DNA from 3 places in the Hydrogenoanaerobacterium saccharovorans genome. Region 1 is predicted to be linked to each of the others. Evidence: predicted binding sites of a transcription regulator. Region 1 holds the regulator's gene; each other region holds the start of a gene.
The links. The regulator Rex, encoded in region 1, represses fermentation and respiration genes when NADH is low (regulators of the CRP and FNR family bind a similar motif). The targets are predictions, from matches to a motif close to ATTGTTAANNNNTTAACAAT.

Region 1 (10,143 bases):
GAGTGCTGCCATCATGAGCCAAAAACACGGGTGGGCTATTGTGTAGATAATGTCACACATATCTTGCGCCAAACATGGGTTTATATGGTGCTGAGTGTTGCGCTGTCCAGTGCTGTCATCAGCTTTGTACCCATAGAAACACTCAATACAGTGATCGGCCAAAACAATGTGTTATCCCCGTTGCTTGCAGGCATCGTGGGTGCACCCATTCATGCAGATGTGTTTGCCATATTGCCTTTGCTACAACTTTTGCTGCCCATCAATCGTTCGGCAACCTTGGCGTTTGCACTGGGGGCAATGGCAATATCGATACCCGAAGTGGTACTGCTCAGCCGTGTTTTTAAACCCAAAACAATTGCCGCATATGTTGTTGTGCTTGTAGTGCTTTCTGTAGTGGCAGGTTATCTTGCAGCACTTGTAGCGTAAACTGCACGATAGCATTATTGTGTAATGCGTTTTTTCGTTGACAATGATTTAACAATAGTTTAATATAAGAACTGATTGTAATACAGAATAACCAACACAGAACAGGGGTGTCAGTATGGAACAAAAAGTACAGGCTGCGGCGGCACACTTTGCCGCTTTGGTTGAAGCGCAGCTTGCCAGAGTTGAGCGCATGAAAGCAGTAAAAGATTTTGTGGATTACTCAAAACTGGATAAGATTATCATTGGCGTATGTGGCGGCGACGGTATTGGGCCGGTTATTACCCACGAGGCGGAGCGTGTTTTGCGTTATCTGCTGGCAGATGAAGTAAAAGCAGGCAAAATAGAGTTCCGCGAAATCGATGGCCTCACCATCGAGAACCGTGTTGCATGCATGAAGGCAATCCCCGATGATGTGCTGGCAGAACTCAAAGAGTGCCATGTTATCCTAAAAGGCCCTACAACCACACCGCGTGCGGGCGACCCATGGCCGAATATTGAGAGTGCCAACGTTGCAATGCGAAAAGAGCTTGATTTATTTGCAAACGTGCGTCCGGTAAAAGTGCCTTCGGAGGGCATTGATTGGACATTCTTCCGCGAAAACACCGAGGGTGCCTATACACTTGGCTCTTGCGGTACCAATGTGGATGATGAGCTTGCGTTTGACTTTACGGTAACCACCACCGAAGGCACCGAAAGAATAGCTCGCCTTGCTTACGATTACGCAAAGAAAAACGGCAAAAAACGTGTTTCTATCGTAACAAAAGCAAACATTGTAAAAACAACCGACGGCAAATTTTTAAAACTGTGCCAAAATATAGCAAAAGAGTACCCCGACATCACAACCGATGACTGGTACATTGATATTATGACTGCCAAATTGATTGACCCCAAGCGCAGAAAAGATTTTCAGGTTATGGTACTGCCAAACCTGTACGGCGATATTATTACAGATGAAGCCGCAGAGATGCAGGGTGGTGTAGGTACCGCGGGCAGTGCAAACCTTGGCAAGCGTTATGCAATGTTTGAAGCAATTCACGGTTCGGCACCCAGAATGATGGACGAGGGAAGAGGCTGCTTTGCAGACCCTTGTTCAATGCTGCGCGCGGCGGTTATGCTGCTTTCGCACATCGATCACCAAACCGAGGCAAACAAACTGGAAAGAGCTTTGGATATTTGCATGTATGAGGAGAAAAAACTGGCCATTACCGGGCGCGATACCGGGGCTACCTGCGAAGAATTCGGTAATTATGTTATGAGCACGATTGAGACTCTGTAAATAAGTTGGAAAAGGTGAATGCAATGAGCAAACAGGTATCTATCTCAGTTATCAGGCGACTGCCGAGATATTACCGTTTTCTTGGCGAACTTTTGAAAAATGGCATACATAGAATCTCCTCGCGCGAGCTTTCTTCCCGCATGGGGCTTACCGCGTCGCAGATCAGGCAGGATTTAAACTGCTTTGGCGGATTTGGCCAACAGGGCTATGGTTACAACGTCGAGGCACTGTACGGCGAAATCGGCCATATTCTTGGGTTGGATCAGAATTATAAAACCATCCTTATCGGTGTGGGTAACCTTGGCAGAGCAGTTGCAAACCATATGACGTTTGATGGCAGAGGCTATGAACTGATTGGTTTGTTTGACAGCAACGAGAAGGTCGTTGGTGACGTTGTTCGTGATATAGCCGTTATGGATATGGACGAGATGGAAGATTTCTGCATAAAAAATAAACCCGATGTTGCTATTTTATGTACTCCCCGAGAAGCGGCACAGCGCATTGCCGATAAGCTGGTAGAACTTGGCGTGCGTGGCTTTTGGAATTATTCGCATTATGATATCAATATGAATCATCCACATGTAGCGGTAGAAAATGTTCACCTCGGCGATAGCCTGATGACATTGTGCTATAAGGTAAAAGACCTGGATAGCCCAGACGGCCCTGCCGAAGGGAACAAAAATATATAAATGCAAAACGGCTGTGATGAATCAATCACAGCCGTTTTTAGTTCTTATCCTGTTTTAGTCCAAGAATATAATCAGCACTCACATTATAAAATTTGCAAAGGGTAACCAAATGGCAAATTGGCAATTCGTTAATTCCATTTTCGTACCGCGAATAAACTTCCTGTGTGGTTCCTAGAACTTTAGCTATTGCTTCTTGTTTTAAGTCGTTATCTTCGCGTAATTCTCTGAGCACCTCAAAATACATTTTCATGCTTTACACCACGCTTTACTGTAAATCATTATTGCAGCCAAAGGTCAATGCTTTGCATTTGTAAGTAGCTCAAGAGAAACATTTAGTATATTTGCAAGTGCTACCAATTCAATATCGGTGACAAAGCGTTCTCCGTTTTCGATTCTTTGAATTGCATTTTTGTCAACATCAAGCCCTTGAATTTGCAGTTGATCAGCAAGCATTCGCTGTGACACTTTTGGGTTTAAACTCTTACGTATTCGCGCTACATTTTTACCACAGATATTATTTCTACCGTCGACGGCTTTATTTTTATACATCCAAACACCTTCGTTTTAGTTCTTATCCTGTTTTAGCCCAAGAATATAATCAGCGCTCACATTATAAAACTTACAAAGCATAATGAGATGGCGAATAGGCATTTCGTTTAGTCCCTTTTCGTAACGGGAATACATCTGTTGCGATGTTCCCAATATTTTTGCAATAGCTTCCTGCTTTAAATCATTATCCTCACGCAATTCCCTAATTATTTCTATATATGTTTTCATAAATATATCACTCCAATAAAATTATACGTACAACATATATGATGTATTGACTTTACATAATATATTATGTAAAATTGCATGTATAACATTTAAATTGGAGGGAAAAAGATGCCGGATTATGAAAAAATGTATACCGTATTGTTCAATAGGGTGACAGATGCAATTGAACAGTTGCAAACCGCACAGCAGATTACCGAGGAAATTTATGTTGCCTCAGGTGAACAGGCAAACAAAAACGAGGATGGCTAGCCATCCTCGTTTTTACGCTATCATTTGTAAGTTGTTTTAGTGATTTGCTTTATTATACGATATACTTTTTAACGCTTTCGGGAAGTTCTGCAGCGTCGCAAGATACTGTAAAGATGATCGATGCTTTGCTTACCTCAACAAGTGCATTCAAATCTTCTATAAAAGCAGCAAACTCTTCGTAATTTTTGCCGCCTATTTTCAGCGTGCCATCTACAAAGATTTCAGAAATATCATAGTTGCCTGCAAAAATACCTGCGAGGAAACCATAAAACGCCTTGTAGCCCTCAACCTTATAATCTTCGATATCAATCAATCTGACAGCATGATCGATATTGTATGTCATTTTAAGACCTTTCTCAACGCATACGATATTACCGGTGGTTGTTTTAACGGCGGCATTAATCTGATTGATGAGTGTTTTTGTTTTGCCGGAGCCTTTGTTACCCACGATGAGCTTAATCATGTTTTATTCCTCCCAGTTTTTATTATATTTGGTATCGCCCTGCGGCGAATGTTGTGTGTTGCCTATTTTAATTTTGCTTCCAATTCAGCCTTCATATCCTCATAACCCGGTTTGCCAAGCAAAGCAAACATATTCTTTTTGTAACTCTCAACGCCCGGCTGATCGAATGGGTTTACGTTCAATGTGTAACCCGAGATGGCACATGCTTTTTCAAAGAAGTAAACCATATAGCCAAACTCGTGTTCGTTGATTTCGGGAAGCTCAAGCACGATGTTGGGAACACCGCCCTCTGTGTGTGCTAAGATGGTGCCTTCCAGCGCCTTTCTGTTTACAACGGACATATTCTGCCCAGAAAGGAAGTTGAGCCCGTCTGCGTTGGCTGCATCATTATCAATGTATAAATCGGATTTTGGTTTTTTAATATCCATCACGGTTTCGATTAAAATACGCTCACCCTGTTGGATGTATTGACCCATGGAGTGGAGGTCGGTAGAAAAAGTTGCAGAGGAGGGGAACAAACCTTTATTTTCTTTGCCCTCGCTCTCGCCAAACAGTTGTTTGAACCATTCTGCCATCATAGTAAAAGCAGGTTCGTAGCTCACCAGCATTTCTATGGCTTTGCCTTTGCGATACAAACAGTTGCGAATGGCCGCGTAGCGGTAGCAATCGTTGGAAGAAACATCATCGTTGTCAAGTTCTTTCTGGGCCGTTGCCGCACCATTCATAATGGCGTCAATGTCAATGCCTGCAACAGCAATGGGTAATAAACCAACCGCAGTAAGTACCGAGAATCTTCCGCCTACATCATCGGGGATGCCAAAGGTTTCGTACCCTTGTTCATTGCAAAGCTGTTTGAGTGTTCCGCGGGCTTTGTCGGTGGTACAGTAAATTCTGCCTTTTGCACCGTCAACACCGTATTTTTTCTCAAGCAGTTCACGGAAGATACGGAATGCCAAAGCGGGTTCTGTCGTGGTGCCCGATTTTGAAATAACGTTGATAGAAATATCTTTGCCCTCGCAAATCGAGAGGATTTCGTTTAAATAAGTAGGATTGATGTTGTTGCCCGCAAAGAAGATATCTGGTGTATCTTTTTTGAGGTTGTTATAGAAAGGAGAACGGAGCAATTCGATGGCAGCTCTTGCACCGAGGTAGCTTCCGCCAATACCGATGACGATTAAAATGTCGCTGTCTTTTTTAATTTTTGCAGCAGCAGCTTTAATTCTGCAAAACTCTTCTTTATCGTAGTCGGTAGGGAGGTTGAGCCAACCCAAAAAGTCGTTCCCCTTGCCGGTACCTTCATGCAAGGTTTTATGTGCAGCCTTAATCTCGGGGTAAATTGCATTGATTTCAGCCTCTGTTAAAAAGCCCTTAATATAGTTGGCGTTTAATTTTAATGGCATTTAAAATTCCTCCAGTTTTCTATGTCTTTATTCTACAATATTACAGCATTATTTGCAAGTATCTTGTTCGAATATCTTGTCAATTTATGCAGTTTTCACAAAAAGTTCATTTTATTTTAATTTTATCAAAGAACCAAACAATGTTTTCACGCCGTTACGGAAAGTCATCTTTTCAACCGCATGGGCAGCTTTTAGCGGGTATTCTGTAATCGGGTTGCTGTCGAGCGAAATTACTACTTTACCCAGTATCTGCCCCTTCTCAATCGGAGCAACTACATCCGGCACCATGCTCACGCGCTGTTCCAGCTTTTGTTCATCGCCCTGCTTCACCACGATCGCCTTAGGCGGGTCATACTGCACGGCAACCTCGGGTTTGGTACCATGTAAAACCTTTACCGGGGTAAGTTGCTCATCAATGCTCGGTGGGGTTGCCATAGCATAGTTGGCAAAGCCGTAATCGAGCAATTTACGGGCACCTGCAAAACGGTCGTTGCTCGTAGGTGCACCCAATACTACTGCAACCAGCGAAAGCCCGCCCCGCTGTGCCGAGGCAGAAAGGCAGCTGCCTGCACCGTCGGTTGTACCGGTTTTTAATCCCGTTGCGCCATCATAAAAGCGAACAAGCTTGTTGGTGTTTACCAACTGCGTTTTACCGCCGCGCAGCGAATCCATCCAAACGGTAGAATATTCTTTAATTTTTTCATGTTTCAACAGCTCTGCAGACATAATAGCAATGTCGCGGGCGGTAGTCAAATGCCCTTTGTTATCTAACCCGCAAGCGTTGTGAAATGTGGTATTTTTCATCCCGAGTTCTTTGGCGCGGTTGTTCATCATGCCAACGAAGCCTTCTTCGCTGCCTGCAACTGCCTCACCCAGCAGTACCGAAGCATCGTTTGCCGAAGATATTGCTGCCGCTTTGAGCAGTTCATGTACGCTCATTTGTTCATTCGGTTCCAGCCAGATTTGGCTGCCGCCCATAGAAGCAGCATGCTCCGAGCAGCTTACCATATCTTCCATCTTTAGTTTGCCCGCTTCCAGCGCTTCCATCACAAGCAAGAGCGTCATTATTTTTGTAATGGATGCGGGGGGCATCAGTTCGTCGGGATTTTTTTCGTACAACACCTGCCCGGTAGTCTGTTCGACCAAAATGGCCGATTTTACATTCATCGCTAGGTTGCTTGGCTCCACAGGGAGCGAAACGTCCAGCTTCGCCTCTTCGGCGAATACAGGCTGTGCGCCTAAAATGCACAGCAAAAATGCCAAAAACAGTGCAAGGGTACGTTTACCGATTATAGACATAAAAGCACTCCCATTCGTTCACATGTTGCTACTAGTGTATGCAGACAAGGGAGCAAAAAATGTGCTTTCATGCAGGATAGCTGGACAGCATTATAAAAAATGCCACCCAGCTATTTGTTTTTGTTTATTCGGTTACTTGGCAATGAAAGGTTTAATCTCGTCCATAAATGCATCGCAGTTGTCGCTGTAAACCTGCATTTTAATCGGCTTCGATAAATCAAGGCTAAAAATACCCATGATTGACTTCGCGTCGATTGCATATCTGCCCGAAACCAAGTCTACATCGAAATCGTACTTGGAAACCGTGTTTACAAAAATTTTGACGTCGTTGATTGTGTTCAGAAGAATTGTAACTTCTTTCATAACAGCAATCCTCCATTTCTATGTATGATTTATAAGGATAATTACCATAATTACAATATATCAGTCAGGGGTTTTTAAGTCAACTGCTAATTGTAATAATCCTAGAAATTTATTATAATAGTAGATGAGAAAAAGGCTTTTTTGTACAAATTTTTAATTTCGTTGTGCAAGTTGTGTCGAATGATATCAAACGGTGCGGCAGCCTTTAACAGAACAAATTACGGAGGGCGAATATGAGAGCCGCTTTTTATACGCTGGGCTGCAAGGTAAACCAGTACGAAACACAAATTTTAGAGCAAATTTTTTATGACAACGGGTTTGATATAGTATCGCCCGATACTGCGGCGGATGTATTCGTCATCAACTCCTGCACGGTCACCTCGTCGGGCGACAAAAAAACAAGGCAGGCACTGCGCCGTTTTAAACGTGCAAACCCGCAGGCGGTTGCGGCACTTACCGGTTGCTTTCCGCAAGCGTTCCCCGATGCGGCAGAAAAAATACCCGAGGCCGATGTGATTACCGGCTCTTATAACCGCGCCAGTCTGCTTACCAATATCCAAAAATATTTGGCAACAGGCGAGCGTGTGATTGATATTACCGCGCATGAGCGCGGCGAAAAGTTTGAGAGCATGAAAGCAAGCAAATTCCTCGACCGCACTCGCGCTTTTATAAAGATACAAGACGGATGCGACCGCTACTGCTCATATTGCATCATCCCTATGGCGCGCGGCCCTGTGCGCAGCAAACCGTTGGCAGAACTGGAAGAAGAACTGGCGGGGCTGGCAAAATCGGGCTACAAAGAGGTTGTTCTTGTGGGCATCAACTTGCCGTCTTACGGCAAAGAGACTGGCGGCAAGCTGCGCCTGATTGACGCCATTGAGCTTGCCTGCGCGGTGAACGGTATAGAACGGGTTCGCCTTGGTTCGCTTGAGCCCGAGCTGCTTACCGACGATGATATTGCCCGAATGGCGGCACAGCCCAAGTTTTGCCCACAGTTTCATCTGTCGCTGCAAAGCGGCTGCGACGCAACCTTAAAACGCATGAACCGCCACTATACCGGTGCAGAATACAAAGAAATTGTACAAAAGCTGCGTGCTGCTTTTGATAATGCTGCTATGACTACGGATATTGTTGTGGGCTTCCCCGGCGAAACAGACGAAGAATTTGCACAGTGCATCCAATTTGCAAAGGACGTTGGTTTTGCCAAAGTACACGTGTTCCCGTATTCGGTACGCGAGGGTACCCGTGCCGCAACCATGCCAAATCAAGTTACCAAAGCGGTAAAAGAAGTACGCTGTGCCGCACTTTCGCGCGAGATGGAAGAGGTGCGCCGTGCATTTTTGCAAACACAAGTTGGCAAAACAGAGCAAGTGCTTTTTGAAACCACCGAGACAGCGCTTGGTACCGAGGGCTATACCAAAAATTACATCCCTGTGCGCGTGCTTGCCGATACAGACATCCGCGGGCAGCTGCACAATGTAAAACTTGTCTCAGTCAGCGGAGACTGTTGCATTGGAAAACTGGCAGATTAACCCCTGAATACCCTAGCTTAACCGACGGGGGATCCCCATAATATACAAAGAGTATAAAATTAGGAGGTCATTATGGCAGTCTATCGAGTTTATGTCGAGAAAAAAAGTGAGTTTGCCGTGGAAGCCCAATCGGTACGATCCGATATCCGTACCGTGTTGGGGGTTGAAAGTGTAACCGGTGTGCGGCTGCTCAACCGCTACGATGTAGAGCACTTGGAACATCAGCAGTTTGAGCGCGCCAAAAACACCATCTTTGCCGAACCGCAGGTTGATCTATTGTATGACTTCATACCTGAAACGAACGCACCAAACCGTATTTTTGCAGTGCAATATTTGCCCGGACAGTTTGACCAACGAGCCGATTCCTGTGCCCAGTGTATCCAGATTATGACACAGGGGGAACGGCCGATTGTAAAAACTGCCCGGGTTTTTATTTTGGCAGGCAAGATTTCGGATGAAGATTTTGCACGTATAAAAGCGTTCGTGATTAACCCTGTTGAAAGCCGCGAGGCGTCGCTCGCAGAAGAAGCAACGCTGGAAACTACCTGTAAAATCCCAACCGATGTACAGACACTGGGTGGTTTTATTGCTTACAATGAGCATGAACTAAATTGTTTTGTTGACGATTATGGTTTGGCGATGGATTTGGACGACATCAAGTTTTTGCAGGGGTACTTTCGAGATACCGAGCGCCGTGACCCTACTATCACAGAAATCCGTATGATCGATACCTATTGGTCTGACCACTGCCGACACACCACATTTTCTACCAATATCCGCTGTGTTGAAATTGAACCAGAATACATTCTCTCAACCTTTAAAAAATATCTGAAATGCCGCGAAACTTTGTACGCAGGCAAAGACAAGCCCGTTACACTCATGGATTTAGCGGTGATTGGCGCCAAGGCACTGAAACAGCAGGGGTATTTGAATGACCTTGATGAAAGCGAGGAAATTAACGCCTGCTCGGTTCGGATTGATGTGGATGTGGACGGAGTAAACGAACCGTGGCTCTTGATGTTCAAGAACGAAACCCACAACCACCCCACCGAAATTGAGCCGTTCGGCGGTGCGGCTACCTGTTTGGGCGGCGCGATACGCGATCCGCTATCGGGGCGTAGCTATGTGTACCAGGCAATGCGCGTTACCGGTGCTGCAGACCCTACCGTACCTATTTCGCAAACCATGCAGGGCAAGCTGCCGCAGCGCAAGCTTACCACCACGGCGGCTGCGGGCTACAGCAGCTACGGCAACCAAATTGGGTTGGCGACAGGGCATGTGGCAGAAATATACCACCCCGGTTATGCGGCAAAGCGTATGGAAATTGGTGCTGTGGTAGGCGCTGCACCTGCCAAAAATATACGGCGTGAGCGTCCGCAGGCAGGGGATGTGGTTATTCTGCTGGGCGGCAAAACGGGGCGCGACGGCTGCGGCGGCGCAACGGGTTCTTCCAAAACGCACACACTCGATTCTTTGGAGACATGCGGTGCTGAGGTGCAAAAGGGCAATGCACCCGAAGAACGCAAATTGCAAAGGTTGTTCCGCAACCCCGACGTGACAAAACTGATCAAACGCTGCAACGACTTTGGTGCGGGCGGTGTTTCGGTTGCAGTGGGCGAGCTGGCAGATGGTTTGATAATCAACCTCGATGCGGTACCAAAAAAGTATG
Region 2 (10,143 bases), 1.4 Mb from region 1:
ACTTCGAAAAATTCTAAGCACTTTACACATTATGGAGACCTTGCTTCGACCTCAAAATGAGAAATACCCCGCCTTTACTAAAAAAGCGAGGTGCATCTATGAAAAACGAGGGTTCTGAATTTTTCATTCAAAACCCTCGTCAGGCCGCATAACCACTGGGCTTTTAAGCCCTGCATCTATTTTGACCTATTGTTATGGAGCAGGCAACGAGAATCGAACTCGCAACCTCAGCTTGGGAAGCTGATGTTTTGCCATTAAACTATGCCTGCAATCGCATTATCTATTATGCTATTTTTTTGGATAAAAGTCAACCCATTATTTAATATTATGCAATTTTTTTCTTCTTACAAATTGTTTTAATGTTTTATTTACTTTAATTCGAAAATAATATTTTTATACTATATAAATTACCCAATGTTTGAAAGCCAAACTTAGCAATAAGTTAAATTTTTCACAAAAAGCTTAGTATGCTATTGAATAGCAATACTTAGTATGCTATGATTATAGCAACAAAAGGGTAACAGGATAAAATGTTGCCTAAATAAAGAAAGAAGGAATAATATGCTAACTACATTCAAAGCAAGTGCAAAAAAGCTAAAAGAGGGTTTGCAGGTAGAAACAAACGCACGTGGTTTCAAAATCATTATGGATGAGCCGGAAGACCTTGGCGGTACTAACGCAGCTATGAACCCTGTAGAGGCGGTTCTTTGCGCGTTGGGGGCTTGCCAAACCATAGTTGCAAGTGCTTTTGCTGCAGCACATGACTTTACTTTTGAAGAATTTCACGTAGAGTTGGAGGGCGACCTTGACCCAGACGGTTTTATGGGGCTTGCAGATGTAAGAAACGGCTTCCAAGAAATTCGTTTTGTTATGCATTTTAAAACAAACGAAACACAAGAAAAAGCAGAGGCTTTTGCTGATTTTATTGAAAAAACCTGCCCTGTTGGCGATTGCCTTGCAAATGGGGTAAAACTTGTAAAATCTGGCGTAGTAATCGATTAATTTGTTATGAAACAATAAAAAGCCTATTTATATAAATAGGCTTTTTTACGTGAGGGGTACGTAATGGAAATTAAAATGTCAATCATTCCGGGCGGTAAATTAGGTAAAGTCGGTAAAATAAGCGTAAAACAAGGTGAATTTGTTAAAAACGGTGCGGTACTTGCACAGGTTGAAACAAGCAAAGGCAATCGCTCAATAAAAGCAACTGTTGATGGAGTTGTACAAAAAATATTGTTTGATGAAGGTGCCCAAGTTTGCTCCAATGCTGTTATGTTTATCATCGAAGAGAATACTGTACAACAAACAGCTGATGAAAACCCTGTAGCTGAAAAAGCAGAATTGCAGCATATCAATACCGATTTGCTGGTAATCGGCGGTGGCCCCGGCGGCTATGTTGCAGCTATTTATGCGGCTAAAAATGGGTTAAAGGTTACACTTGCAGAAAAAGCTGAGTTGGGCGGTACTTGTTTAAATGTTGGCTGCATACCAACAAAAGCTCTTGTTAAATCTGCTGAAATTTGCCGTAATATCTACGAAAGCAAACATTTTGGTGTTAATATTGATGGCGTTGCAACTGTTGATATGACAAGAGTTATCGAACGTAAGAACGAAGTTTGCTCTAGGCTCGTAGATGGCATTGACTATCTGATGAAGAAAAACAACATTAATCATATAAAAGGCAGCGCATCTTTTGTATCGCCAACCGAAGTGAAAATCGAAGGAGAAACAGACTACCTTGTAAGCGCAAAAGATGTGATTGTGGCTACTGGCTCAAAAATATCGAACATTAATATTCCCGGTATCGATTTGCCTGTTGTTATGAACAGCACCAGCGCGCTTTCGTGTAATCAACTGCCAAAATCTATTACCATTATCGGCGGCGGTGTAATTGGTATGGAGTTTGCCTTTATCTACAAAAATTTTGGTGCCGAAGTGCATGTCATTGAATTTATGGATAGACTGCTGACAATGGTAGACCCCGATATTTCACAAGAAATATATGATATTGCTACAGAAGCAGGTATAAAAGTAAACACAAGTTCTAAAGTAGTTAAAATTCAATCATCAACAGACGGCAGTGCCGTTGTGACTTATCAAAATGAAGATGGTGAGCATCTTGTAGTTACCGAAAAGGTGCTGGTGGCAATCGGCCGCGAACCAAACCTTGATGGTTTAATGATTGATAAAACAGATGCCGAACTAAATGAACGAGGCAGAGGTATCAAAGTAGATGCTCATATGCGAACCAACGTCGAGCACCTCTATGCTATTGGTGACGTTACAAATATTATTCAATTGGCGCATGTTGCCTCTCATCAAGGGATTGTTGCGGTTAAAAATATTCTTGGTAAAAACGTTGAGATGGACTATTCCGCAGTGCCCAATGTTATATTTACATCTCCCGAAATTGCCAGTGTGGGTAAAAACGAGAACGAATGTAAGGCAAACAATGTAGGTTACACCGTTAGCCGTTTTGATTTTGCAGGCAACGGCAAAGCCCTTACAATGAACGAACCGCGCGGGTATATCAAACTCATTAAAGAGAATACAACACAAAAAATTATAGGCGGTTCTATCATTGGTGCCGATGCCTCTGCACTCATCAGCGTGCTCACGCTTGCCATCCAAAATGGATTGGGCGAAGAAGAAATAGCGCATACTATTTTTCCGCATCCAACTACAAGCGAAGTAATTCATGAGGCGGCAATGGGCTTTGGGCTGGGAGCACTGCATCAATAATGAATAAAATATATCTGTCAAAAGAGAATAACCCTTATATCAATATTGCAATGGAAAAATTGCTGTTTGAGCATGCAACCGATGAAGTAATCCTTTTTTTGTGGCAAAATGAGCCGTCGGTTATTTTAGGCAGAAATCAAAATATCTACGCAGAATGCAATATTAATTTTCTCAAAGAAAACAATATTTTGCCTGTACGGCGATTTTCCGGCGGGGGAGCGGTTTACCACGATAAAGGTAACTTGAATTTTACGTTTATCACAAGCGAAAGCCGCGCCAATGAACCCCATTTTTTACGCGTTTTGAAAACTGCAATGCAAGCGCTTGGTGTCGAAGCTCAATTTTTGGGCAGAAATGATATTTTGTGTGATGGCAGAAAATTCTCCGGTCAAGCATGGCTGGTTGATGAAGGGCACTATATGTATCATGGCACAATTATGGTGGATGTTGATTTGAGCATGCTCGAAAAAGCAATCACACCGTCCAAACTCAAGTTGGAGTCGAAAGGGATATCTTCGGTATCGAGCCGGATTCTGAACCTTGCAGAAAAATTACCTCAAATTACGGTACAGGATGTTATGCTTGCGTTGGAAGAAGCTTTTTGCAAGATATTCGGCAAAAGCGAGCAGCGGCAATTTTTATCTGCCAATGCTGAGGCTATGGCGCTTGCCGAAAAGCTTTCTAGCGATGCGTGGCTCATTGGCGAATGCCCTCAATTTACAATAACATTTGAAAAAATGTTCCCTGGCAAAAATGTATCGATCAGTGCTGATGTTGAGAATGGATTAATAAAAAATGCAAAAGTATACACAGATAGCCTTGATATGCATCATATGGAAGAATGCGAGCAAGGGCTTAAAGGCATGAATTTCAGTGAAAAAAACATATTTTCCTATCTTGCAAAATTCTTTGCAATTCTATAATATTAATATAATAGTTGTAAATGTGGGGTAGGTAAATAAATGTTTGATTTAAATGACTGTATTGCGTACATTACCTGCAAAGGTGCAAAAGCTTTGGCGCAAAGGTTAGAAAAGCGTTTGGAACTTTATAATGTTACACGTGTACAGTGGACAGCCATGTATTATGTGAGTTTGGATAAGTTTATAACGCAAAAAAAATTATCTGAAAAAATGTCGCTAAAAGAGCCAACAATTGTGCGCTTGATTGACAGAATGGAAAAAGACGGCTTACTTGAACGAATTAATTCGCAGCACGATAAACGGGTGCACAATCTTGTACTGACTGCAAAAGGCAATAGTTTGAATAAAGAGCTTACAGCTGTAGCAGAGAAATTTAAAAACGATGCAATAGCCAATATCAGCGAAGCAGACCTTTCTACTTTTAAGGATGTTTTAGAACAAATGCTTGCAGATACAGAAATAAAAGATTCATGAACATAAAAAGATAAGCAGGGCAAACGCTCTGCTTATCTTTTTGCATATATAAGGGCTAGCGATGAAAGGAATTTTGAATGCAGAAATTTAATTAAGCACTTATCCCTTTGTTGAAAACGATAAAATGGTTTTTTACTGCTTCTACAATATCATAAGCTCCTTGGTTTTTCGCCCAGTCGGCAGAATAGCCGCGCATTCCAACCAAAACCATTTGTGCTATTTGTTCCACTGTAAAATCTTGTGTTATCTGCTTTTTTTGTTGACCACGAAATACAACACCTTCGATGATGATGGATAGCTTACGTTTTTGATTGGATAGGTAGTTTCGGCTTGCATTTATCAGCGGAGCAGTGCTGATTTCTCTGGTGATAGCAACGCCGCTTTTGTCGCAATACGAAGCATATTCGCATACAAAGGTTAGTATGTTTTTCAGCTCATCATTGCCGAAAGAGGGGAGGACACTGTTTTCAAAATAATCATCAATACCTTTAAACAGGATGCGGACAATATCCGATTTTTCATTAAAATAATGATAGAAAGTACCAATTGAAATATTTGCCTCTCTGCAAATGTCGCGGATGGTCAAATTTTCGTACCCTAACCTGTTTACTACTTCTACAATGGTTAGGATGAGTTCTTGCCTTTTTTGATTTTTCTTTGGATTCTCTTTCATACCCAACCCCCGCAATTAATCTTACGCTTTATTATAGCACATTACCGGATAAAAAACGAATGAACGCCCGAAAAATGTGTTCGGGCGTTCATTCTATATGCTTTTAATTTACTTTGCCTGTGCAGCAGCTGCACCTGCAATTCTGCCGAATACAAGAATATCGGTAAGCGCATTACCGCCTAAACGGTTTGTGCCGTGAATACCTCCGGTTACCTCACCGGCTGCATACAATCGGGGAATTACCTTTGCATTCTTGTCAAGTACCTGTGCATCTTTATTAATTTTTACACCACCCATTGTATGGTGCACGGTTGGAACACGTGGTGCTGCATAGAATGGACCTTTGTCAATTTTATCTTTATAAAGTGTTCTGCCAAAAGAGTCTTTCTCTTTTCCGTCCACATGTTTGTTAAAATCTTCTACCGCTGCACTTAGTTTTTCAGGGTTAACGCCAATTTTTGCAGCCAATTCTTCTAAGGTTTCACCTTTGAATGCGCGGCCCTCAGCAATCAGCTCATTTACCGACTCATTAAAGTTGTTCTTTTCATCACCTGTGGGGTAATCATGGCTGTCCAGTACAATCCACATGTGGTTATTCGGTTGCTCAAAAAGTGCTGCAGTCATTACGTCGCGGCGAGCACCTTCATCAACAAATCGGTCACCTTCGTCATTAACAAAAATTCTGTTCTCAACACCTTGTTCGATGTTTCCGCTCAGGCTGCCTGTTTTGGGGTCGCCCATCGGCAGCAGCTGGATATTTTCCATCTGGACCAATTCTGCATTTACCGTTTCAGCAAGCAAAATACCGTCGCCTGTTGCTCCGGAATGGTTTGTAGACTTAATCGAATCATCAAGTTTGGGCCATTTGGTATTATATTTCTGGCGCATTTCTACATTTCCTGCAAAACCGCCTGTCGCAAGTACAACACCTTTTTTTGCATTCAGTGTCACCTTGTTTCCGGTTTCACCTTTTGCAATCACACCGCTTACTTTACCGTCTTTCACAACGAGCTCGGTAGCCTTTGTGTTAAGCATTACTTTAATATTGTCGTTGGCATCGATATACTTCATATAAGTGTTGAAAAAGCCTGTTCCAACAGGGTCAACAGGTTTATGAGCTCTTGGCCACATACCACCCAAAACGGTGAATACGCCCGGCTTAAATTCCATTCCAAGGCCTTTTAACCATTCCACTCCGTCCCATGCATTGGTAACGAGTGTGCGAACCAATTCGGGGTCTCCCTGTTTGTCTCCGCCCTCTATCGTTTGGGTATAGTGCTTTTCTACAGAGTCTTTATTGGCAATTGCTGTTTCGCTTCCTTCATCAACTGCGTTCAGTGCTCCGCCGGACAAAATAGTGTTTCCGCCTACCTTTGGCATTTTCTCAAGAACAATCACAGAGCTTCCTGCTTGATGCGCTGTAACAGCAGCAGCAAGGCCTGCACCGCCTGCACCTACAACAACAACATCTGCATCAAGAGATACGTCTTCTGCTTTTTGTGCAGCATCGCCTTTTATTGCTTTAAGAGCATCGGTGTCAGCGCCTGCCTGCTTTAAGCAGTCGGTAACTGCCGCTAAAATTGCATTGCTTGTAATGGTTGCTCCTGCAACAGTATCTACGCCGAGACCTTGAATTTCTACGATTTTTTCAGGTAGCTGCTCTATAGGCAAGTCGCCAATTCCCGGTGTCTCTTTGTGAGAGGTTACTTTTACGCTTTCGATTTTATCTGCCGTTAAAACTACTTCAACTGCAACGTCTCCGCCCATTCCCTTGGCAGATGCTGTGTATGTACCTGCCTTAAATTTACCGTCTTGATCTCCTGCTTGCGGGGTAGCACTGTTGCCGGAGCATGCTGTTACGGTAAAAATCATAGCAACACACAACAGAATGCATAGTGCCCGATTGAAAATACTCTTCATTTTTTCTCCTCTTTCTAAAATATTAGAACAATGTTCTAAAACACGTTCGATAAAATAATAACAATGTAATTGCTGTTTGTCAATACAGATTAACAAATATTTCACAAAATATTGGCAAAGCATGTATTGATATTAATTTAAGCAATAAAAAAGTAACGCCAAAATGTTTCGGCGTTACTGCATAATACAAACTCATTTACTTTTTATATATAATTCTGATATTGTGGAAATTGGGCAAATGGTGCACCAAGTACGGGGCTTATAGATAAGGGCAAGAATAAGGCCCAACGCGGTGGTAGTCGCCATCATTGAATAAAACCGATAAGACAAATGTAATACCCAAGGAGGTGAGACAATATTGAATGCCTGTGGAATTTTGCCAAGAGGAAAAACGATGAGAAACTTCACAATATCTAATGGGGGCTTTCCGTTTGCTACTGCTATAGTTGACAAAATTATCAAAGTGAGGCTTACGGCGAAATATCCTAACATGATCCATTTCATAAAACCTTTTATAAAAAATGCGGGTGTTTTATACGAATACTTGCTAGTCAGCTTTCCACATTTACTGTAAAGGCTCGCTCTGGGGCAATAACCTTGGCACCAAGTCTTTTTGGTGTTTTTTATCAGTAAAATAATGGGCAATGTCATGCAAATTAACCCCAAAAGCGCAAAATGAATATTTAAAAACCCAAGTGCAAAATAAGTAAGAGTAAATACAAATAAATATTTATAATTCTTCATTGTCCCCTCCATTTGTATATTTTAATCTGTGATGCATGTAAAAAAGCTATTCAAATATCAATGCGCGCATTGGGCAAAACTTTACACATTTTCCACACTTGATACATTTATCCATATTAACAATCGGTGCATCAAAGCCGTTTTGCGTCAAGGCTCCCGCGGGGCAAACCCTTACCGATGGGCAAGCGTGATTTTGGGGACATCTTGCTTCTTTAACTACGAGCATTCTATTCGCGGTATTTTTTTTGCTGTTAAACAAACCATTTAAAATATTGTCAGCCATAAACTATTTACCTCCCAGTCAATTTTTGTAACGTGATTATAATATAGTATTTAAAGTTTCGTATCAGTAACCAAGTCACAGTAGAATTAGGAATATTGGACAGCTGTATTTATTGACTTCTACTCGTTATCTCTGTAAACTGTAATTAGATTTTGTTAAACTATTATGTATGTTACTGGAGTTGATACTGGTGGCGAGGCCTGTAAAATGGAGAAAGATAGAACATTTCCCAACGATACCTTACTTTATACCATCAAAAACAATTGCTGATAGAGTACCTGAAAACATCTTAAAACTTGAAGAGCTCGAAGCCATACGTTTAAAAGATTTAGAGGGGTTTGAGCAAGAAGAATGCGCCCAAAGAATGGCGGTATCTCGCCCAACCTTTCAACGCATTCTTTTAACTGCAAGAGAAAAGATAGCCGACAGCCTTATTAATGGCAAAACGATACATATACAGGGCGGTAATTTTACTCGAAATATTTGTCCCGTAAAATGTATGGATTGCGGCAAGAAATGGACGGAAAAATATGAAAACATTGTGACTTTTAAAAAAACAGAATATTCTTGTCCATCCTGCAATTCAAATAAAGTGATTTGTGATAAAAACTGCAAAGGGATGTTCTGTAAAAGGCACTGTTTGCGTTACGATAAGAGCAACGGTTAGATTTAAAATTTGAGCAATGGTGCCGGCAAACGGCGTTGTTATAATACATTTAAAAATTGCTCTAAATTAAAGAATGATAGGGGAGACATATAAAATGAAGCCAACCAGAAGAATACCCCATGAAGACGCAGTAAACATTTTAAAAAACGGAAAATTCGGTGTGCTTTCCACAGTTTCTGAGGATGGAACTCCTTATGGTGTTCCGATAAATTATTACTATGTTGAAGAAGAACATGCTGTTTATTTCCACTGTGCTATCAAAGGACGCAAAATAGAGAATATAAATGCAAACAGTCGTGTTTCATTTGCGGTGATAGGGCAGGAAGAAATTATAGAAGAGCGCTTTACTACCCATTACGAGAGCGTGATTGTAAGCGGTACAGCAACTCTCATTACAGATAATGCCGAAAAAGAAAAAAGACTCTATCAGTTATGCAATGCGTTGACACCCAATTCAATTACACGCAGAAAAGAAGTAATTCAAAAAAGCCTGCCCGCTGTTATGATTATCAAACTTGAGATTGGTGAGATTACGGGCAAACGCAACAGGGATAATTGATTGTTTTTTATTAAAAATAAACAATTCTATACTTTTATAACCCTAATCTTTTTGAATCTTCCTTTCTTGATAAAAATCTGATGAATATTTATAAATTGCTGCATTTTTATTCACTTTTAATAGTTTTTTATAATATAAGTTTAATATTATTAGTAATATTTTTCCATTAAAATTTATTTGAACTGGTATATTTTTGCACTTTTACCGCTATCTATGTTTTTGGAAGGTGCAAGCGTGGTTAAAAAATAAATCATAATGTTTTTATTGATCTTTAATAAGACTTGATAATGCCACATTATAGATGTATAGTAAAAAGGATTAAAGAAGCAAATCAACAGATTATCTGCAATAGTAAATTTTCTGTACTGAAATACGGTTGCTGCGGTTGGCGCAGAAATTTGAAATATGGATTTAAACAGAAGTTTTACAGGGTGACTTTGAAGAATACTTAATTCTAATTGGAAAAATGCAGATATTAGCATCTAGTTTGCTTTAAAATAAAGGTAGTATAGAAACCGAAATGAGACGTGATAACATGAATATTATAACCTTAACAAAAAATAACCTTGAGCAAGAGCATATTTGCTGTGCAATTTCAAACAGCAAAGACAGCCAAGTAGCTTCAAAAAAGCAGTGGCTCTACAGAACGTTTGACGATGGGCTGGTTTTTAAAAAGTGTGACGTACGCGGAAAATGCTTTATAGAATATATCCCTGCCGAAAAAGCATGGTCACCTATTGAAGGTAATGGTTATATGTTTATTAATTGTCTTTGGGTATCGGGGCAATTTAAAGGGCAAGGATTTTCAAATTTGCTTTTAGAAGAATGTATCAAAGATAGCAAAGAAAAAGGTAAAAACGGGCTGGTAGTATTGTCATCAAAAAAGAAACTGCCTTATCTTTCTGACCCTGGTTTTTTAAAACACAAAGGATTTCTGTTAGCAGACACAGCCAAGCCTTACTATGAGCTTATGCACTTGCCCTTTTGTGAGAATATAGCTGCTCCGCATTTTAAAAGGCACGTAAAAACACCACATATTGCAGAACCCGGATTTGTATTATATTATACAAATCAATGCCCTTTTACAGCAAAGTATGTACCTATTATTGAAAGTTTGGCAAAGCAAAAAGCAATACCATTCAAAAGCATCCGGTTTGA
Region 3 (10,143 bases), on a different contig from region 1:
CGGCGATAAAGTTTGTCTTATTGGTAATGTAAACTGCGGGCTGATGCAAACCGGAACGGAAGAAGAATTGGTTGCCGATGTACGGCGCTCTTTGCAAGAAGGCATGCCGGGTTACGGGTACATTTTCTCCTCATCCAACTGCGCTTTTACAGGTCTGGATCTTCGTCGTTATGAATTGATACACAAGATATGGAGAGAAGAAGGCATCTACCATTAAATTGTATTGCAAACCAAACGGTTTTCAAGAAATATAAACAAAAAGAGGAGAGCATAATCATGAAAAAAATTATAGCTTTGTTACTTGCCGGTACGATGACCCTTTCTATGTCGGCATGCGGCGCGAAACCTGCTGCATCCGAAGCTGCCCCCGCAGAAAGTGCATCAGCCGAAACTGCATCTTCAGAAGCTGCCCCCGCTGAAAAAGAAATTACGGTAGCAGGTGTTGTGTTCCAAGAAGATCAGTTTATGAAACTAATGCAAAAAGGCTACGAAGAGGCTGCGAAAAACCTTGGCGTAAAATGCATGGTAAGCAATACTAACAACGACCAGGCAAAAGAGGCAGAACTCATTAACACCTATGTTTCACAAAAAATTGACGGCATTGCAATTGCACCTCTAAACGATCAATCCTCGATGCAGGCATTGAAAGCAGCGAGTGAAAAAGGGCTTGAAATTTCAGTTGGCAATACCAAGCTGAAAGATGCACCTTTTGTTTGCGGAGGCTATACCTCTGATAACTACATGCTTGGCCAGCAAACCGGCGAGATGGCTAAAAAATTTATAGAGGAAAAACTCGGCGGCAAAGCAAGGGTTGCAGTTGTACAGTTTAAATCTCAGCTTCCCACTCAGTCTACCGAACGTATGAATGGTTTTGTTGACCAGCTCAAAGACCTGCCCAATGTCGAAATCGTTGCAGATCAGGATGCGTGGATGCAAGATCAGGCAGTGCAGGTAGTAGGCGATTTGCTGACCGCAAACGATGCAAAAGGCGGCATTGACATTGTTTGGGCTGCAAACGATGGCGGTACGATTGGTGCTGTTATGGCAGTAAAAAATGCAGGCAAAGCAGGCAAAACCTTTGTATTTGGTACCGACGCAGCAGAACAGCAGGTTGCTATGATTAAATCTGACGATAACATTTTGCAGTGTGTAACCGGTCAAGACCCATTCCAGATTGGTTATAATACGATGGAAGTACTAATTAAAGCAATCAGAGGCGAAAAAGGCGAATACGGCAAAGAAACAATTGTTCCGGGTATCGTTCTTTCTCGTAGTGATATTGCAGCAGTAGATGCATTTGCTACTGTGCTTGCAGAAAAAACCAAATAATTATTAAAAAAACCTTTTCCTTTTCTTTTATTGCCGGACGGATAACAAAAATCGTCCGGCAATAAACAGAAATGCACACATCTTTATGAAAACGAGAGGTAAATACGATGAGTGTTTTGAGAGCCGAGAATATCACCAAAAATTATCCCGGTACTGTAGCACTTGATAATGTCTCTGTTGCGTTTGAAAGCGGCAAGGTGCATGCTTTTATCGGAAAAAACGGTTCGGGTAAATCCACATTGGTGAAGGTGTTTTCGGGAGCCATCGAACCTTCCGCAGGATGTTTTTATCTGGATGATGAAAAAATCACACTGTCGAACCCTCAGGAGGCTATTGAAAAAGGAATTTCCACTGTTTATCAAGAGCTAAGCCTGATACCCGGCCTGACGGTTGCCGAAAACATTTTTATGGGCAGGCTGCCTATGAAAGGCCCCATCATCGACTGGAAAAAGACTTATGAGATGGCACAGAAAATTTTGGATGACCTAAATGTAAATATTTCGCCAAAGCAGTTGGTTGCTGATTTGAGCATGTGGCAGTGCCAGATGATTGAAATTGTAAAGGCAATGAGCACCTACCCCAAGGTGTTGCTGTTGGATGAACCAACTTCTTCGCTTGCAAACCACGAAACAGAACTTCTGTTTGAAATGATTCGCAATTTAAAGAAAAAAGATGTCATTATCATTTACATATCACATCGTTTACAAGAATTGTGGGAAATCGCAGATACCTGTACGGTTTTACGTGACGGAAAATTTATTGGCAAAACAATCATGAAAGAAACATCGCACAAGCAGCTGGTAAACATGATGTTCGGCGATGTTGAAATAAAAACAAGACCGGATGACTTAACGGTAGGCGATAAGCCTGTTTTACAAATTAACAATCTTTGCAGAAAAGGCGTTTTTGAAGACATTACCTTTGAGGTACGCGAAAAAGAAGTGTTGGGCATAGCAGGCATGCTCGGTTCGGGCAGAACGGAGCTGTTAAAATCTATTTTCGGTGCCGATCATTTTGACAGCGGTGAAATTATATTTAAGGGTAAAAAGATTACGAATCCCAATCCGGTTAAAATGCGCAATGCCGGCTTTGCCCTTACCCCCGAAGACCGTAAAAACGAAGGGCTTATTCAAATTATGCCTGTTTACGGCAACCTTTGTGTAGCAAGCCTCGATTACATTGCCAAAGGTGCTTTTATACGCAAAAACAAAGAGCAGGAATATGTACGCCGTCAGGTGAAGGATTTGCAAATCAAAGTGCCGGATGTACATCAGCCGGTTTCATCGCTTTCAGGCGGTAACCAGCAAAAAGTAGTTGTGGGCAACTGGCTTAACACCAACCCGCAAATCATGTTTTTCGATGAGCCGTCCCGCGGTATTGATGTAAACGCCAAACAGCAGATTTTCCAAATTATTTGGGACCAGTCGCGCAAAGGTGTTTCAAGCATCATGGTGTCCTCCGAGCTTGAAGAGCTGATTGAGGTTTGCCACCGCATTTTGATCATGAAGGATGGAAAAATCGTAGGCGAAGTAAAACCCGAGGATGTTACGGTACAGGACCTTTATGCATTATGCATGGGTAACGACTGATGAATAAATTAAGATGCGGGCTACCCGCATATGGAGGTTCATATGAAAACTGCAAGCTTTAATTTTCAAAAGTTTTTAAAAACTTATGTTATGGAAATTGTACTCGTGATTATCAGCATCTGCATCGCCTTTTCTGCTCCCGGCTTTTTAACGGCGGCAAATCTGCTTAATATTTTGCGCAATACCTCATTAAAAGGCGTTATTGCATTTGGTATGACAATGGTTATTATCTGCGGCGAAATTGACCTTTCCATTTCGTCTACCGTAGCTATGTCGGGTATTATTACCGCACTGGTTTCAGGCAAGCTTGCCTCAGCGGGCATTATGCCTATGGAGTATGGAGTGATATTGGGTGTTTTGCTTGCAATGATCGTTGCTGCACTGGTCGGTACCTTTAATGGATGGGTAAGAACGAAGTTTAATATTCCTACCTTTATTATTACTTTGGCAATGATGAATGTACTGTATGGTTTATCGGCTATTCTTTCCAAAGGTTTCCCTGTCACCACTTTACCTGCTTGGTTCAGCGTACTGGGTGCCGGCCAAATTGCAGGCATTCCTGTACCCGCAATTATTTTGATTATTGTATTTGCTTTAATACATATAGTAATGCAATATACCAAATTTGGGCGCTCTGTATATGCGGCGGGCGGTAACCCGGAATCGGCAAGATTATCGGGTGTAAATGTAAAGCGAGTTAAAATTGTAGTTATGATAGCGGTTCAGGTGCTTGCGGCTTTGGGTGGTATTATGTGTTCATCGCAGGTTATGTCGGGTGCCCACAACTTTGGTAAAGGCTGGGAGATGGATGTTATCGCCTCGGTTATCATAGGCGGAGCAAGTATGAACGGCGGTATTGGTAAAGTACGCGGTACCTTTGTAGGGCTTATTTTTCTGGGAGTACTGATGAACGGTATGACTTTGCTTAATATTAACGAATATATACAATACGTAGTTCGTGGCGGTTTGATTTTAGCAGCAGTACTGGTAAATACTCTGCAATCGGTTCATAAAAAATAAACCGCACAATTTAAGAATGAGATATGATGGAGGCTTTTATGACAAGTAAAGAACGAGTGCTGAGAACACTAGAGTTTCAAAATCCCGACCGCATACCGGTAGATTTATGGGTACTGCCCGCCGCAAAAATGCATTATGGCAGCAAACTGGATGAAATATGTTCCAAACACAATCGGGATATTGTCTCTTTAGTCGGTCCGTATGACCACGGTTATACTCCCGAATACTATCAGCTTGGTACATATATTGACCCTTGGGGCAGTGAATGGACTAATATTCAAGCAGGTATTATCGGTGAAGTAAAAAACCCTGTTTTCAGTGATTATGATAAATTAGATGGCTATACAGCCCCCATTGAAGGCTTTTTACGTGAATGGGAAGAAAACAAAGAAAACCTCTGCCAACAAATCAGTGAGGCACGCAGAGCCGATAAATTTATTATCGGCGGCTGGATGAGCCTGTTTGAGAGAATGCAGTATCTGCGCGGCACAGAAGACCTTTATTGCGATATTGCATTGGAAGAACCTGAGATGTTCCAGATGATCGATTTTGTTATGGATTTTATGCGTGCATACACAGACCGCTGGCTTGAGATGGATATTGATGCAATGGCGTTTGGTGATGACTGGGGAACTCAAATCAGCCTGCTGATAGCGCCCGACAGCTGGAAAACTATTTTCAAGCCGCTTTACAAAGAACTTATCGATAAAATTAAAGCAGCAGGCAAAAAAGTATTTTTCCACAGCGATGGGTACATTTTAGAGCTGTACCCCGAAATGATTGAATTGGGTGTGGATGCAATTAATTCACAGCTATGGTGTATGGGTGTAGAAAAAGTGGCGGAAAAATATGCGGGTAAAATCACCTTTTGGGGTGAAATCAGCCGCCAGAATACCTTGCCCCTTGGTACCCCCGAAGATGTGCGCAAATGTGCAGAAATTATGAAGAAGAACCTTTTTGTAAACGGTGGCGGTTTGATTGGGCAGAGTGAAATCAACCGTGATGTGCCGCTGGAAAATATAGAAGCACTGTTAGACGCATGGAATTAACAATTCTCTAAATGCAGAAAATAATTCTATTCTTACGAAAGAGTGAATACGAAATGATTTTTCAGCCTGATTTTAGAAATATTTTAGACGCAGCTTACAACAAAGAGGCAAAACGGCTGCCGTTGTATGAACATAAAATTTCACCTAAAAAGATGGAAGAGATTACAGGCAAAAAATTTGCAGAACTGTATCAAGGCAATAAAAGTGATATCAATGAATTCTTTCGCAATTACTGCGGGTTTTATCAACAGATGGGGTACGATACGGTATCGTTCGAAGAACTTATCGGCCCTGCCATGCCGGGTAGCGGAGCACTGGGTGAACATGTAAAAGGCGCCATTCAAGACAGAACCGATTTTGAACGTTACCCGTGGGACGGAATTTGTGATACCTATTTTGAAATGTACTCCAAATATTTCGAGGCTCTGCGAAACAATATGCCGGCAGGTATGCGAGCCATCGGCGGTATTGGATACGGTATTTTTGAATGCGTGCAAGACCTCGTGGGATACGAAGATTTGTGTTATATGGCAGCGGATGACCCTGAGCTTTATGAGGAGATGTTTCATAAAGTAGGCGATAACAATTTAAAGATATGGTCGCGTTTTCTTAGGGAATTTGGTGATATTTACTGTGTTTGTCGTTTCGGCGATGACCTTGGATTTAAATCCACCACGCTTATTTCCGCAGATGACATCCGCAGTCTTATCATTCCCCAGTATAAGCGCATTGTTGATGAGGTGCATTCTTACCGCAAACCATTTTTGCTACACTCTTGCGGCTGTATTTTTGATGTAATGGATGATATCATTGACCAAGCAGGCATTGATGCCAAGCACTCCAACGAAGACCAAATTGCCCGCTTTCCAGTCTGGGTAGAGCGCTACGGCAGCCGTATCGGAAATTTTGGCGGTATTGACACCGATGCGGTGTGCCGCTTAGGTAAGGCAGAAATGCGGGAGTATATTACCGATGTAGTAAAAAAATGCAAGGGACATGGCGGGTTTGCTTTCGGTTCAGGCAATTCCATCCCCGATTATGTGCCTGCACAGGGCTACCTCAACATGGTAGAAATCGTTCGCGAATTGCGCGGTGATTTTCAATAATACTAACTCTTTATAAAAAAAAGATTGCAATTGCCTTTACGGTGTTTGCAATCTTTTTTCTGTATAAGTATATCTAAAGTTATTATTTTGACAGTTTTCTTAATCCAACCGGTTGTAATGTTCTAAAAACAATAATGACAGTAATATAAATTGATATACTGAACGTGCAATTGCTATACAAACCGGCGGAAGATTATAACTTGTCTCTTTTGTAGACAATTTCTTCGCCTTTTTCAACATTTTGGATAAACAATCTTTATTTACCTGAAATTTTTGTAGCTGAATAACAAAATAATTTTAAAACATTCTACAAGATTGCCAAAGATTTACTAATAAGCTTAGATGAGATAGACAAATATTTAAAAAGGTACTATACTTAGAACACTAATTGTTTGTTAAATAGCAAACAAAAGGAGGATAATAATGACAAAATTAAAAAGAACAGCTGCACTCTTGCTCTGCTTTGCCATGATTTTCATGAGCTTTGCAGGATGCGGAGCAAAACCTGCTGCTGACACACAAGGCACAATAACCGAAGGAATCTTCAAACCCGGCAAATACGAGGGCGAAGGCAAAGGTTACGGCGGCAAAATTAAAGTTGAAGTTGAAGTTGACGCAAACAAAATCTTAAGTGTAAAAGTTTTGGAACATAAAGAAAGCGCCGGCGTTTCTGACGGTGCGTTTGAAAAACTCCCTACAGCATTTGTAGAACAGCAATCGGTTGCTGTAGATACAGTAGCAGGCTGTACATTCTCTAGCAAAGGTATTATTGAGGCAGTAAAAAATGCGCTTGAAAAAACAGGCGTTGATATGAAACAGCTGGAGAAAAAAGCCGAAGTTGCAGACACAGAGAAAAAAGAAGTAGAAAAAACAGCAGAGGTTGTTATCATCGGTGGCGGCGGTGCAGGTCTTGCCGCAGCAGAATCTGCTTATGAGAATGGTGCAAAATCCGTTATTCTGCTTGAAAAAGCAGCAACTCTCGGAGGAAATACCATCCGCGCAGGCGGTGCTTACAATGCTGTTAACCCCGAAAAGCAAAAAGCTCAGGGGATTGAAGACTCGATTGAAAAGCACATTCAGCAAACCTACGAGGGCGGCCATAAAGTAGGTAACATGGAACTGATTAAGGTTCTTTGCAACAATGCTTATGACGGTGTTACTTGGTTGGAAGGCTTGGGACTGCAGTGGCAGGATAAAATCGGCTCTGTTGTAGGTTCCATGTGGCAGAGATCTAACCAGACGGTTGCACCTTTGGGAACAGGCTACATCGAAACACTCTCCAAAGCTGCTACAGCCAAAGGCTGCGAGATACTGCTTGACACCAAAGCCAATGAGCTGATTATTGAAAACGGCCGTGTGGTAGGCGTAAAAGCCGAAGGTCCCGACAGCATCTTGACTGTGAAAGCAGAAAAAGGCGTTATTATGGCAACCGGCGGTTATGCTGCTAACCCCGAAATGGTTAGACAATACCTCTCCGACGGTGTTTACACCAAAGATAACCTGCCCGCAGACGTTGTTTCCACCAATGCTCCCGGCATTGTAGGCGACGGCATTAAGATGGGCGAAGCAATCGGTGCACAGCTGATTGACATGCAGCACATTCAGTTGCTGCCTATGCCCAGTGATAGATTTGGTCCCTCCATCAACGTTGAGCATTCCTTCTTTATCAACAAAGAGGGCAAACGCTTTGTAAAAGAAGATGGCGCAAGAGATGAAATCTGCTTGGCAACCTTTGAACAAAAAGACGGACAGTATTTTATGATTAACGACAGCAAAATCATTCCGGAAAACAGAAAAACCCTTTCCGGTGAGGATTTGAATAACCTGATTGAAAAAGGACTGGTTGTAGAGGCTAATTCGCTGGATGAGCTTGCTGAAAAAATAGGCGTACCGGCAGATGCTTTGAAAAAGACAACCGAAACCTTTAACTCCTATGTTGCATCTAAAAGCGATGCTGACTTTGGCAGAAAAGTATGGGGCGAAAAGATTGACAAAGCTCCTTTCTACGCAACACTTCGTTTCCCTGCACTGCACCACACTATGGGCGGTTTGAAGATTAACACCAAAACCGAAGTGCTGGATAAAAACGATCAGCCTATCCCCGGTTTGTATGCAGCCGGCGAGGTAACCGGTGGTATCCACGGTGCAAACCGTTTGGGCGGTAACGCAATTGCGGATATTATTGTATTCGGCAGAATTGCCGGTGCAACTGTAATGGGTAAATAACCTGTTTGCTGTTTGGGCAGACAAGTTTGACACTCACCCGCAAAACAGGTGTTTTGCCAAAACCCAATAGAGCAAATTTTTCTAAGGGCAGCCGCTAAAGCGACTGCCCTTTTTTATGCCTTTGTATTCTCAACGTATCTTTTGTTTTCATCCAAGACAAAAACCACCCGTGCTTAATCGTGCAGTTGGCAACCTGCTTCAAAAATCAGCAGTAGCGCTTTCTTCTTGTATCTAAAAACTGCTGCTACAATGCAGCAGCAGTTGGTTCTATTTCGTTAAAGCTGCAAAAAGCCGTCTGAAAGTAAACTAATACTTTCAGACGGCTTTTTATAAACGGTTAAACTTTTTATAAACCTCTCAGAATTAAGCCATCAACCGCCCAATTTCTTCGCTTACTTCTTCGTAAGACCTATGAATTTCATTGAGATTGGTTATCTCCCCTGTAATCTTTTGGTCTTTAAAAACAAGAATTCTTCTAGCAAGCGTAATCATTTCGGGCATATCCGAGGAAATCAGAATGATTGATTTTCCCTCCTGCTTTGCAAGATTCCAAATTAAATCATGGATATATTTTTTTGCACCCACATCCACACCTACGGTAGGCTCATCAATAATTAAAATGTCACAGTCTGCTGCCAACCATTTTCCAATACTCACCTTTTGCTGGTTACCACCTGATAGGCTGTAGGCTTTTGTTTCTTGAGACGGCGTTTTAATCTTCATTTTATCTACCATAGAGCTGACAATTGAGTTTTCTTCTTTACAGCTGATCTTACGGAACTTGTTTAATATTCTTTTCCACACCGTAATGGTAAGGTTTGTTGAAACACTAAAATCAAGCATTAAGCCCTCTTCTTTGCGGTTTTCTGTAACATAACCCATATGATAAAGATCCAGACTATCTTGTATTGATTTGATATGTGCCTTTTTCCCGTTGATAAAAACCTCTCCGCCATCCATTTTATCGGCACCTATCAGCAGACGTGCCAGCTCGGTTCTGCCCGAACCCACCAGCCCGTAAAAACCCAGTATCTCACCTTTATTCAGGTGAAAGCTTACTTTATCAAACTGCCCGTAGGTAGTAATATCTTTGGCTTCCAACACCCGCTCATTCTTAATATCCAGCGAACCGAGATAGGCTACCGATTCCTCTCGTCCTATCATCATTTTTACAATGTCTTGTCTGCATATATTCTCGCAGGATTTGGTGCCAACATATTTGCCGTCTCTGAGAACCGAAACTTTATCGCACAGCTCCAAAACCTCTTCGATTTTATGAGAAACAAAGATAACTGCAACATTTTGCTGCTTGAGCTTTTTGACAATTTTTATCAGGTTCTGGCTTTCGTAAGATGTCAGAGATGAAGTAGGTTCATCCAACAGGATGTACTTTGCTTCGGAAGACAACGCCTTGGCAATTTGAATCAGCTGCTTTTGCGCTGCAGAAAGATGTTCGATACGGTCTGTAGGCTTTACATCCAACCCTACCATATCCAAATACTTAGCGGCAACCTCATTGATTTTTTTCCAATCCACCACAACACCGGTTTTAAATTTATCAATTCGGTCTAATATGATATTTTCTGCCACTGTAGCATCGGGTATAATCTGAATTTCTTGGCTGACTATGTTGATATCATGATCGACTGCATCCCTAAAATTTTTTATTTCTACGGGTTTGCCGTCCAGATACATTTCACCCAAGTCAGAATGATAAATACCGGTGATAATCTTCATCAGTGTTGATTTACCCGCCCCATTTTCGCCCATGAGAGCATGAATTTCTCCGCGCTCAAAGCAAAGCGATACATCATCCAACGCCTT

Region 2: a site for Rex is predicted at 6,778-6,797, ahead of EDD70_RS07800 (flavocytochrome c). Genes of this name have one in related genera too.
Region 3: a site for Rex is predicted at 6,441-6,460, ahead of EDD70_RS14450 (flavocytochrome c). Genes of this name have one in related genera too.

What each region holds. Positions count from the first base shown of each region.
Region 1 is NZ_RKRD01000001.1:240,170-250,312, forward strand. Features, by position in the region: gene EDD70_RS01085 (permease) at 1-426, shown strand, start outside; gene EDD70_RS01090 (isocitrate/isopropylmalate family dehydrogenase) at 542-1,702, shown strand; gene EDD70_RS01095 (redox-sensing transcriptional repressor Rex) at 1,726-2,391, shown strand; gene EDD70_RS01100 (helix-turn-helix domain-containing protein) at 2,429-2,641, opposite strand; gene EDD70_RS01105 (helix-turn-helix domain-containing protein) at 2,686-2,940, opposite strand; gene EDD70_RS01110 (helix-turn-helix domain-containing protein) at 2,956-3,168, opposite strand; gene EDD70_RS14845 (hypothetical protein) at 3,277-3,417, shown strand; gene EDD70_RS01115 (hypothetical protein) at 3,470-3,880, opposite strand; gene EDD70_RS01120 (glucose-6-phosphate isomerase) at 3,943-5,280, opposite strand; gene EDD70_RS01125 (D-alanyl-D-alanine carboxypeptidase family protein) at 5,392-6,579, opposite strand; gene EDD70_RS01130 (HPr family phosphocarrier protein) at 6,712-6,942, opposite strand; gene mtaB (tRNA (N(6)-L-threonylcarbamoyladenosine(37)-C(2))-methylthiotransferase MtaB) at 7,176-8,474, shown strand; gene EDD70_RS01140 (phosphoribosylformylglycinamidine synthase) at 8,547-10,143, shown strand, end outside.
Region 2 is NZ_RKRD01000001.1:1,659,223-1,669,365, reverse strand. Features, by position in the region: tRNA gene EDD70_RS07830 (tRNA-Gly) at 196-269, opposite strand; gene EDD70_RS07825 (OsmC family protein) at 562-1,002, shown strand; gene lpdA (dihydrolipoyl dehydrogenase) at 1,066-2,742, shown strand; gene lplA (lipoate--protein ligase) at 2,742-3,665, shown strand; gene EDD70_RS07810 (MarR family winged helix-turn-helix transcriptional regulator) at 3,705-4,139, shown strand; gene EDD70_RS07805 (TetR/AcrR family transcriptional regulator) at 4,231-4,812, opposite strand; gene EDD70_RS07800 (flavocytochrome c) at 4,921-6,732, opposite strand; gene EDD70_RS07795 (4Fe-4S binding protein) at 6,925-7,476, opposite strand; gene EDD70_RS07790 (DUF362 domain-containing protein) at 7,523-7,759, opposite strand; gene EDD70_RS07785 (DUF134 domain-containing protein) at 7,950-8,426, shown strand; gene EDD70_RS07780 (pyridoxamine 5'-phosphate oxidase family protein) at 8,521-8,985, shown strand; gene EDD70_RS07775 (YoaP domain-containing protein) at 9,521-10,143, shown strand, end outside.
Region 3 is NZ_RKRD01000005.1:42,635-52,777, reverse strand. Features, by position in the region: gene EDD70_RS14480 (uroporphyrinogen decarboxylase family protein) at 1-217, shown strand, start outside; gene EDD70_RS14475 (substrate-binding domain-containing protein) at 277-1,329, shown strand; gene EDD70_RS14470 (sugar ABC transporter ATP-binding protein) at 1,437-2,918, shown strand; gene EDD70_RS14465 (ABC transporter permease) at 2,961-3,938, shown strand; gene EDD70_RS14460 (uroporphyrinogen decarboxylase family protein) at 3,977-4,987, shown strand; gene EDD70_RS14455 (uroporphyrinogen decarboxylase family protein) at 5,041-6,093, shown strand; gene EDD70_RS14450 (flavocytochrome c) at 6,517-8,319, shown strand; gene EDD70_RS14445 (sugar ABC transporter ATP-binding protein) at 8,683-10,143, opposite strand, start outside.